Regions from separate parts of the Apilactobacillus intestinapis genome, predicted to be linked through region 2. Evidence: predicted binding sites of a transcription regulator. Region 2 holds the regulator's gene; the other holds the start of a gene.
What was found. Region 2 encodes Rex, which represses fermentation and respiration genes when NADH is low (regulators of the CRP and FNR family bind a similar motif). Its sites were predicted from a motif close to TTGTGAANTANTTCACAA; they were not measured.
Positions count from the first base shown of each region.

Region 1: the regulator Rex is predicted to act here: its motif matches at 3,307-3,324, upstream of ACOMA7_RS05190 (zinc-dependent alcohol dehydrogenase family protein).

Region 1 covers NZ_JBMHFD010000006.1:74,548-79,954, forward strand. Annotated here, with positions in the region: gene lepA (translation elongation factor 4) at 3-1,796, shown strand; gene ACOMA7_RS05185 (VOC family protein) at 1,845-2,237, opposite strand; gene ACOMA7_RS05190 (zinc-dependent alcohol dehydrogenase family protein) at 2,256-3,257, opposite strand; gene scrK (fructokinase ScrK) at 3,519-4,403, opposite strand; gene ACOMA7_RS05200 (fluoride efflux transporter FluC) at 4,655-5,038, shown strand; gene ACOMA7_RS05205 (fluoride efflux transporter FluC) at 5,035-5,385, shown strand.
Region 2 covers NZ_JBMHFD010000005.1:45,744-51,150, forward strand. Annotated here, with positions in the region: gene tsaD (tRNA (adenosine(37)-N6)-threonylcarbamoyltransferase complex transferase subunit TsaD) at 1-961, shown strand, start outside; gene ACOMA7_RS04625 (ABC-F family ATP-binding cassette domain-containing protein) at 998-2,944, opposite strand; gene ACOMA7_RS04630 (redox-sensing transcriptional repressor Rex) at 3,111-3,746, shown strand; gene groES (co-chaperone GroES) at 3,917-4,201, shown strand; gene groL (chaperonin GroEL) at 4,237-5,407, shown strand, end outside.

The DNA.
Region 1 (5,407 bases), on a different contig from region 2:
TGATGAAACAAGCAAATATTCGCAACTTCTCGATTGTTGCCCACATCGACCATGGAAAATCGACGTTGTCAGATCAAATCATGAAGATGACTGACACCTTTAGTTTCCGTGGCAATGAAGAACAGGTCTTAGACGACATGAAGGTCGAACAAGACCACGGGGTAACCGTTCGATCAAGAACCGTCCGTAATATTTATCGTGCCAATGACGGTCAAGAATACGAATTAAACTTAATTGATACACCGGGTCACGTCGACTTTAACTACGAGGTCGAAAAGAGTGTGTCAGCCAGTGACGGGGTCATCTTGTTGGTGGATGCAACCAAAGGAGTCCAAGCCCAAACGGTTGCCAACTACCGGATTGCTAAAAACAACAACTTAGTGATTATTCCGGTCATCAATAAGGTCGACAACCAAAGCGCCCAAGTCGATATGTGTGAACAACAACTTTACGAATTAGACGAATCGTTTTTAGAACACGACATTATCCATATCTCAGCCAAAACTGGTTTTAATGTCGATCAAGTCCTAGAGGCAATCGTCAACCGCATTCCAAGTCCCAAGGGTGACGAAACCAAACCATTAAAGGCGATGATATTTGATTCTCACTACGATTCATATCAAGGAGTTGTCGCTTACGTGAAGGTCATTGATGGGGTAATCAAGGCCAACGATAAACTAATGTCAATGAACCAAAAGGTGAAGTTTGAAACCCCAGAGGTGGGAATCTTTAGTCCGCAATTACTACCATTAAAGGAATTAAAGTCGGGTGACATCGGTTATGTCATCACAGGAATCAAGGATCCAGCCGACGTGCGTGTCGGGGACACCATCACCGGTCAAGCTCGTCAAACCAAGCAAGCGGTGGCTGGATATCAACCCGCTCACAGTGTTGTCTTTGCGGGAATTTATCCCAAGGATGCCGACTTTGATGATTTAAAAGTAGCGATGGAAAAGTTGAAACTAAACGATTCTTCGATTGAATTCGTTGAACACGTCTCAAATTCACTGGGCCCGGGTTATCGATGTGGCTTTTTGGGGATGTTTCATCTCCAAATCGTCCGTGAGCGCCTAATTAATGAGTTTGGGATGTCCGTGATTATCACTTCACCTAACGTTAACTATCGCTATACCACTAAGAATGATGCGACAGTAAAGACGATTAATAATCCGTCTGATTTACCTGATTTTTCGGTCTTAAAGACAATTGAAGAACCCTTCAATAAGGTTGTCATTGAAACACCGAGCGAGACGGTTAACGACGTGATGACACTACTAACTAAGAGTCGCGGAGTCCTATTGGACATGGATAACACGGATCAATTGGTGAAGATGACTTATAGCGTTCCGTTAGCCGAAATCGCGTTTAACTTCTTCAATCAATTGAAGTCAATTACCCATGGTTTCGCGACCTACGATAGTCAATTCATGGAATATGTCGAATCTGATATCGTCAAAATTACGATTGATGTGAACTATGCGCCGGTGGATGAACTAACCTTTATCGTTCACCGCTTGAGTGCCGAAAAATTGGCTCAAGAAATCGTTCATAAACTAAAATATGTAATTCCCCGCAAACTATATCCGATGCCTGTACAGGGATATATTGAGGGAAGAGTGGTGGCCAGAGTGGATGTTCCACCATTGAGAAAGAATGCGGCGGTTAGTGGCGACAAGAAGAGCGTTTCAAAGAAACAAGCACTATTGCGTCGTCAAAGTTTGAATAAACGAAAGAGTGCTAGTGAAGCCATTCAACTACCACAATCGGTATTCGATGCCATCTTAAATATAGAATAAAAAAAACACCCAAGCATAAGCTTGGGTGCTTTTTATGATCGAAAGATATTATTTTACAATTTGGCAAAATTCGATCTTTTCGTGATTAGGACCTTGAATGTTGAAGAAACGGATTCCGTTGTCCCAGAAAGTTGGGATTGATTGGATTTCGTCGTCTAAAACATCGAAGCCTTGTTCTTTAGCGGCTGCGAATGCTTTATCAACATCAGTACAGTTCATTGAAATATGGTTAATAGCACCATTTTCCATTGCAACTGGATCGCCTTCCCATGTTTCAACGGTTAGGTTACCGTATCTCATGAAGGCACAACGGTTTTCACCATTGTGGAATAAACCAGCTTGGTCAAAACCAAGTGATTTGTAGAATTCGATTGTTTTATCTAAGTCTTTTGATGGGATACCTACGTGTTGTAGACCATCAAAGTAATCGTTTAAAGCCATAATTTAAGCCTCCAAAAATTAGTCAGAAACTTTAACAACACATTTACCAGTTAGGTTTGAAGTACCGTTTAGGACACTTTCAACGTCTTCTAGTGAGATGATGTTGTCAATAATCTTTTCAACATTAACTTTACCACTTTGTAGTAGGGCAATAGCATCTTCGAATGAGTTAGGGTTGATGAATGCACCTTGGATAGTTAATTGTTTCTTGAATACTTCGTAAGTGTTCATGCTGAATTTTTGATCTGGAGCACCAACACCGAACATCAATACTTGAGCACCCTTAACAGTTGCTTCGATTGCTTGTTCTTGAGTAGCTGGTTGACCAACGGCTTCAATAACAACGTCGTATTCGGCTGGAATTTCTTCCTTAGTAGTGTTGATAACACGGTCGATGTTTAGCTTTTCTTTTTCAGCAGCTAATTTGTCATCATGACGACCAGTTAAGTCAACTTCTTTAACACCGTATGAACGTAGTAATTGTGCAAAGATTAGACCCATGTAACCATCACCAATAACTAGAGCTTTTTGGTAAGGTTTGATGTTTAATAAGTCCATACCGTGAACGGCACATGAGATTGGTTCACAAGTAGCAGCTGACTTCAAGTCAACGTTGTCTGGTAACTTGTAAACAACTTGAGTTGGGGCAGTGAAGTATTCTTCTAGACCACCATTTCTAGTAACACCAACGGCTGATAGGTTGTCACATAGTTCTGGACGAGCTGTACGACAGTAGTCACACTTACCACAGTAGATGTTAGGGTCAACAGTTACACGGTCACCAACTTTAAGATCAGTAACGTCTGAACCTACAGCTGAGATAACACCTGAGTTTTCGTGACCTAATACGATTGGAGGAACAGCGTCAGCTGAACCTGGTAGACCATTGTATAGTGCGTAGTCAGTACCACAGATACCAGCGTATTTTGCGTTGATAACAACTTCGTTTGCCTTTGGTTCTGGCATTTCAGTGTTTTGGATTTCTAATTGTTTCTTGCCTGTTAAAACTAATGCTTTCATAATTCAAGATCCTTTCCAAATTGAATTTTAAGTATTATTTTTTACGCAGTTGTGAATTAATTAAGACTTTCACAAACTTACAAGTATTATAATAACTCATTTTTTTAAAAATGAAAGTGTTTTGGTTAAATTTAATTCTTAAGTTTATATAAAAGTCACGAAAAAACGGCATATAACGTTGATATAATAACGTTTTATGCCGTGTAACTTTTTTTATAAAAAAATTCGATCAATTCAATTTTAGATTGTGTAAAACTGAACTTATTTAACTTGATGCTTAATCAAGGCATCTGCTAAAGCAAAGTTTCCGTAAGTTGCAGAGCCGTTTCCATCAAGGGTTGGAGTTGAAATGTATTCTTCTAGGTTCTTAATGTCAATATAGCCATTTAATAGCTTAGAAAATTCAAATCTAACCTTTTTGAGAAATTTTTCACTAACTACGCCACCACCAAAAATAATTTTGGCTGGTCTGAAGGTTAGAGTAGTTTGCAATGCAGCTTGTGCTACGTAGTAGGCCATGATGTCCCAAACGTGGTTAGTTTGCGCAACTTCTTGTCCCTTCATACCTAGACGGGCTTCAAATGTAGGTCCACAGACTAGTCCTTCAAGACAATCCTTGTGGTATGGACAGATTCCATCGAAATCTAGATCGTCTTCGTGACGTTTTAACTTCACGTGACCCATTTCAGGATGGCCCATGTCTCCTACAAATTGTCCGTTAATGATGATTCCAGCACCGACACCGGTACCGATAGTGTAATAAACCAAAGAATCTAATCTTTGGCCGCTATTTTTTAGATTAACGTATTCTCCGAACACTGATCCATTAACGTCAGTTGTCCAATACATTGGAATATCGAATTCCTCTTTAAATACTCCCAAAAAGTTTTCATTTGACCAACCAGGCTTGGGAGTTTCGGTAATGTAACCGTACTTGGTGGAATCTTTTCTAATTTCAATTGGGCCGAATGATGAAATACTTAGTGCGGCTAAATCTTCAAATTGTTTGAAGAAGTCGATAGCCTTACTAAAAGTTTCAGCAGGGGTAGTGGTAGGAATTACCAAACTATCTAACACTTGGTAGTCAGTGTTACCCACAGCACAAACGAACTTTGTGCCTCCAGCCTCTATGCTTCCCAGTAACATAAAGTTATTGCTCCTTATTTATATCTTCTTATTCTTATCTATAAATCGGTTTTAAAATACTTTTAAAAAATTTTTCTCTAAGATTTTAAGCTTTGTTTTTAATGTTTTTTAATTTTAGTTATCACTCTCTAATTATGATAAGTTTTCACAGACTAAATGTCAAAGTAAAAATGCTAATTGGTATAGTAAATATCTGACGTATGATAAGATTTATTATTATGAATGTTTATAAATAGAAAGGGTAATTTTAGATGAGAAGAGTAATATACATATTCATTCTAGCCTTTATTGGCGGTCTTTTGCGCGGTTACTTTACGCTTTTAGCTGGTGATGATCACTTTATCGCAACCATCATAATTAACTTAATTGGTGCGTTTGTCTTAGCGTTTATTACTGGTGCACTTCCTTATTTAATTGAGATATCTAATGATTTGATGACTGGACTAAGCATTGGCTTAGTTGGTGGGTTTACGACTTTTTCAACATTTTCATTCGACAGTATCAATTTATTTTTAAACCACAAAATTGGTATAGGTCTTTTATACGTATTAGTGAGTCTAATCGGAGGTTTAATATTAGCTCAGATTGGAACTAAATTAGGTCAAAACTTTGAAAATAAGGAGGATCAACTATGATTGAGAGTGTTTTAATCGTTGGTTTGGGCGCCGCAGTTGGTTCTCTAATCCGTTATGGTGTCACCAATGGACTAAAGAAGATGTTCTCGAAAAACGCCTTTCCGGTAGCGACTTTCTTCATAAATATCACTGGATCATTTCTGTTAGGATTGGTAAATGGACAACTACCTAAGAATACTTTTATTCTTTCTTTCTCAATTGCAGTTCTTGGTGGATACACCACCTTTTCTACCTATATGAATGAAACGGTACAATTAGGTACCAAGAAAAAGGTCATGGCATATGCATACTACCTATTAAGTGCATTACTAGGGATTCTAGCAGCATTACTTGGATATTTAATATAATATTTTATTAAATTTCCGCATT
Region 2 (5,407 bases):
TGGCGAAAAAATATTATCAAACGTTGTTGCAACGCAAATCAATAGTCACAAGCGATTCGGTGGAGTCGTTCCAGAAGTCGCAAGTAGACATCATATTGAACAAATCACTATCTGTGTTGAAGATGCAATGAAGCAAGCCGATGTTTCATACGATGACATCGACGCAATCGCTGTGACATATGGTCCCGGTCTAGTGGGGGCGCTATTAATCGGTGTTACTGCTGCAAAGACCATTGCATGGGCACACAATATCCCATTGATTCCGGTTAACCATATTGCCGGACACATCTTGGCCAGTCGATTCGTTACCAAGATTAACTATCCAGCATTGGCATTGGTGGTTTCCGGTGGTCATACTGAATTAGTCCTAATGAAAGAAGAGGGCGACTTCAAAATTATCGGTGAAACTAGGGATGACGCCGCCGGAGAAGCATACGACAAGGTTGGTCGAGTATTGGGAATTAATTACCCAGCTGGTCCTAAGGTTGATGCAATGGCTGCAGAAGGTAAGGATACCTTTAACTTCCCACGTGCGATGGAAAAAGAAGATAACTTTGATTTCTCATTCAGTGGTTTAAAGAGTGCGTTTCTAAACACCACTCACCATGCTGATCAAATTCATGAAGAATTGGATAAGAACGATTTAGCTGCTAGTTTCCAAAGTGCCGTCGTTGATGTTTTAGTTGATAAGACCACTAGAGCATTACAAGAATATCCTGTTTCTCAATTGATTTTAGCCGGTGGGGTTGCCGCTAATAAGGGCCTTCGCAGTGCTTTAGAAGAAGCAATCGATAAGATTGATACAACAGAATTAATCAAGGTACCAAACAAACTTTGTGGTGACAATGCCGCAATGATTGGTGCAGCCGGATACGTCATGGCAAAGAAGAATGTCTTTGCTGGCGTTAACTTGAATGCTGACCCAAGTTTGGAATTCGACCTTTTGGAAGATGAAGAATAAAAAAAGATGAATCCGTTTTGGATTCATCTTTTTTGTTTATTCAAGTTCCATCATTGCGTTTTCCCAATTGGTTTCAATCTCTTCTATCTTAGAGTTAATATCGGTTAGTTTAGCTTGCAAATCATTAAGCTTTTCAATGTCATTTAAGTTTTCTGGTTTAACCATTTCAGCTTCAATTGCTGATTTATCTTTTTGAGCGGAGTCTAGTTGTTCTTCTAGGTCTTCCACCTGACGTTTTAGCTTACGTTGCTTCTTTTGTAACTCTTTGTTAGCAATGAATTCTTTTTGATTTTGTGACTTTGGTTTTGTATCTTCAACATCTTCGGTCTTGGCTTGTTCTTCTTTTTTGTGTTCCTCAATGGCAGCTTGTTCTTCCTTCTTTTCTACATAATAGTTGTAGTTACCAAGGAATAGTTCGCTACCATCAGGGGATAGTTCAACAATTTGAGTGGCTAACTTATTGATGAAGTATCTATCATGGGATACAAACAAAATAGTTCCATCGAAATTGATCAATGCGTTTTCCAACACTTCTCTACTATCGATATCCAAATGGTTGGTAGGTTCATCTAGGATTAAGAAGTTATCGTGATTCATGGATAGCTTAGTTAAAACTAGGCGGGCCTTTTCACCACCAGAAAGGTTACCAACTACTTTTTCAACGTCTTCACCAGAGAACAAGAAACTACCTAGAATTGAACGAATGCGTTGTTCCGGGTAAGTAGGGTAGTCGTCCCAGATTTCGTTTAAGACGGTCTTGTTGGGGTGTAGGTTATCTTGGTGTTGGTCGTAGTAACCAATTTGAACGCCGGTACCACGTTCGATTTCACCAGATTGGAGTGGTAATTGCTTCATGATAGTCTTTAGCAATGTTGACTTACCAATTCCGTTTGGCCCAATCAATGCTACCGCTTGATTACGTTTAACATCAATATTGATGTTTTTAGATAGAATTTTATCATCGTATCCGATTGCGGCATCACGGACGTTTAAAACGACGTTTCCACTTTGTTTTTCAGGAGTGAATGAAAGACGAGCGGATTTATCATCACGGGTTGGTGCCGCAATTTTTTCCATCTTTTCCAATTGAGTTCTTCTTGATTGAGCCCGTTTAGTAGTGGATGCACGAACAATGTTTTTATCAACGAAGTCTTGCATCTCTTTGATTTTCTTTTGTTGCTTTTCGTATTCCTTTAGTTGATGTTGGTAATTAAGTTTCTTTTGCTCAACATAACTGGAGTAGTTCCCGACATAATGAGTCATGTGACCTTGTGATAGGTCGTAGACTTGATCGACAATCTTATCCATGAAGAAACGGTCATGGGAGATAATTAGAAGGGCACCATGATAACTCTTTAGATAATCTTCCAACCAACTAATGGTCTTAACATCAATATGGTTAGTAGGTTCGTCTAGAATCAATAGGTCCTTCTTTTGTAGAAGCAACTTGGCCATTGCTAGTTGGGTTTGTTGACCACCTGATAGCTCACTAATTTTATGGTCGTACATTTCTTCACCGAAGCCAAATCCGTTTAACACGGCCTTAATTTCGGCTTGATAAGAAAAACCGTTCTTGGCGGTAAACTCAGCTTGAAGTTGGTCATAAGTTTGTGAAACCTCAGCCAGCTTTTCTGGATCCGAGTTGATGTTTGGATCAGCCATCTTGTTTTCGTATTCGTGAATTTTATTTTCTAAATCGATTAAATCAGCAAAGACATTGGTCATTTCTTCGATGATGGTGGCATCAGAAGTTAGACCAGTATTTTGGGCTAAGTATCCAATGGTGATACCTTTTTTGGTGGTGACTTCACCTTCATCAATTGGTTCATCGCCCAAAATCATTTTCACTAAGGTTGACTTACCAGCACCGTTTCGACCAACCAAGGCGACCTTGCTGTTTTCTTCGATACTCAAGTTAACGCTTGTGAAAAGATCTTGCCCACCAAATCGTTTTGTCATTTTATTTGCTTGTAAAATAATCATAAAATTCACCTCCTAATTCTCTTGTTTTATCAGTAATAATGACTATTTTAGCATATTTCCCCCGATAAATTAAAATGTTCAATCCTTTTTAGTAGATGATAATATTTTCACAAACTTTGTTTTTATGATAGAATACATAAATGTTATGAAAGATTCGGGAGGGAAGATTTTGGATATTAAAATTCCTAGGGCAACGGCTAAAAGATTGCCTATGTATTATCGATATCTTAGCGGTTTACACGACGCGAAAATAAAGAGAATATCCTCTAGTACTTTTGCTGAAGCAGTTCAAGTTGATTCAGCAACCATTAGAAGAGATTTATCCTATTTTGGAGCTCTTGGAAAACGTGGATATGGATACGAGGTTGATAATTTATTAGACTTCTTCAAGAAGATTCTAAATCAAGATCACTTAACAAATGTTGCATTAGTCGGTTTAGGTAATTTGGGTCAAGCCTTACTACACTTTAATTTTCACAAAGATAGTAACGTAAGAATCTCAGCTGCCTTTGATATTCATGACGACATGATCAACACTGTTCAAAGTGGTGTACCAGTATACGATGTTAAAGACTTACAAGAACAATTAAGAGATCAACAAATTGAAGTAGTTATTTTTACTGTTCCAGCAACCGTAGTTCAAGACCTATGTGATGAAGCCGTAAAGGGTGGAGCAAAGGGTATCATGAACTTTACTTCAAAACGTTTATCAGTTCCCAAAAATGTCAGAGTGCAAAACGTTGATTTAACCAACGAATTACAAACATTAATTTACTTCATTGAACACTATGAAGGTGAATAAGAAAGATGAGCCATTGGCCCATCTTTTTTTGTAGGATTATATCGTGTAGGGTTTAAAATTCTTGCATATGAATCTAAAAAATAATATATTATTTATAGTGATTAGCACTTATAATAAATGACTGCTAACACTGATAAAACAGATAAAAAAACAAAGTGAGGTCAAGCAAAATGTTAAAACCATTGGGTGATCGTGTAATTATTGAAGCACAAGAAGCTAAAGAAGAAACAGTTGGAGGCATTGTGTTAGCAAATAATGCTAAAGAAAAACCACAAACTGGAAAAGTTGTTGCCGTAGGAAACGGTAGAGTTTTAGACAATGGCCAAACTGTTACACCAGAAGTTAAGAAGGGTGACGAAGTTGTTTACGACAAGTACTCAGGTACTTCAGTAGACTACGATGGTCAAAAATATTTAGTACTAAAAGAAAGCGACATTTTAGCTGTCGTTGAATAATAAATAAAACGAAATTATTAATGAGGTGAATAAAAATGGCTAAGGAAGTTAAATTTTCAGAAGACGCAAGACGTTCAATGCTAAGAGGTGTTGATAAACTTGCAAACACTGTTAAGACTACATTAGGACCAAAGGGTAGAAACGTTGTTGTTGAACAATCAACAGGTACACCAAACATTACTAATGATGGTGTTACAATCGCTAAGTCAATCGAACTACCAAATCATTTTGAAAACATGGGTGCTAAGTTAGTATCAGAAGTTGCATCAAAGACTGACGACATTGCCGGTGATGGTACTACTACTGCTACTGTATTAACTCAAGCAATCGTAAACGAAGGAATGAAGAACGTTACTGCCGGTGCCAACCCAGTTGGTGTTCGTCGCGGTATCGAAAAGGCAACCGAAGTAGCCGTTGAAAAGCTACACAAGATGTCAAACGAAATTAAGAGCAAGAATGATATTGCTCAAATCGCTTCCATTTCAGCTGCTAACCCAGAAGTTGGTGAATTAATCGCCGATGCTATGGAAAAGGTTGGAAACGATGGTGTTATCACTGTTGAAGATTCACGTGGTGTTAACACAACTATGGACGTTGTAGAAGGTATGCAATTCGATCGTGGTTACATGTCACAATACATGGTTACCGACAACGACAAGATGCAAGCTGACTTAGACAACCCATACATCTTGGTTACTGACAAGAAGATTAACAACATTCAAGAAATCCTACCAGTTTTACAATCAGTTGTTGAACAAGGTCGTTCACTTCTAATCATTGCTGATGATATTGGTGGTGAAGCACTACCAACATTGGTACTAAACAAGATGCGTGGTACTTTCAACGTTGTTGCTGTTAAGGCTCCTGGTTTTGGTGACCGTCGTAAGGCTCAACTACAAGATATTTCAGTTCTTACAGGCGCTACTTTAATCACTGACGACTTAGGATTAAACCTAAAGGATGTAACCATTGATCAATTAGGTCAAGCTAACAAGGTTAACGTTACTAAGGATGACACTACAATCGTTCAAGGTGCCGGTGACAAGGACCAATTAGCTGCACGTGTTGCAGAAATCAAGAACCAACTAGAAACTACTACATCAGAATTCGACAAAGAAAAGCTACGTGAACGTTTAGCTAAGTTAGCCGGTGGTGTTGCTGTTATCCGTGTTGGTGCAGCTACCGAAACTGAACTAAAAGAACGTA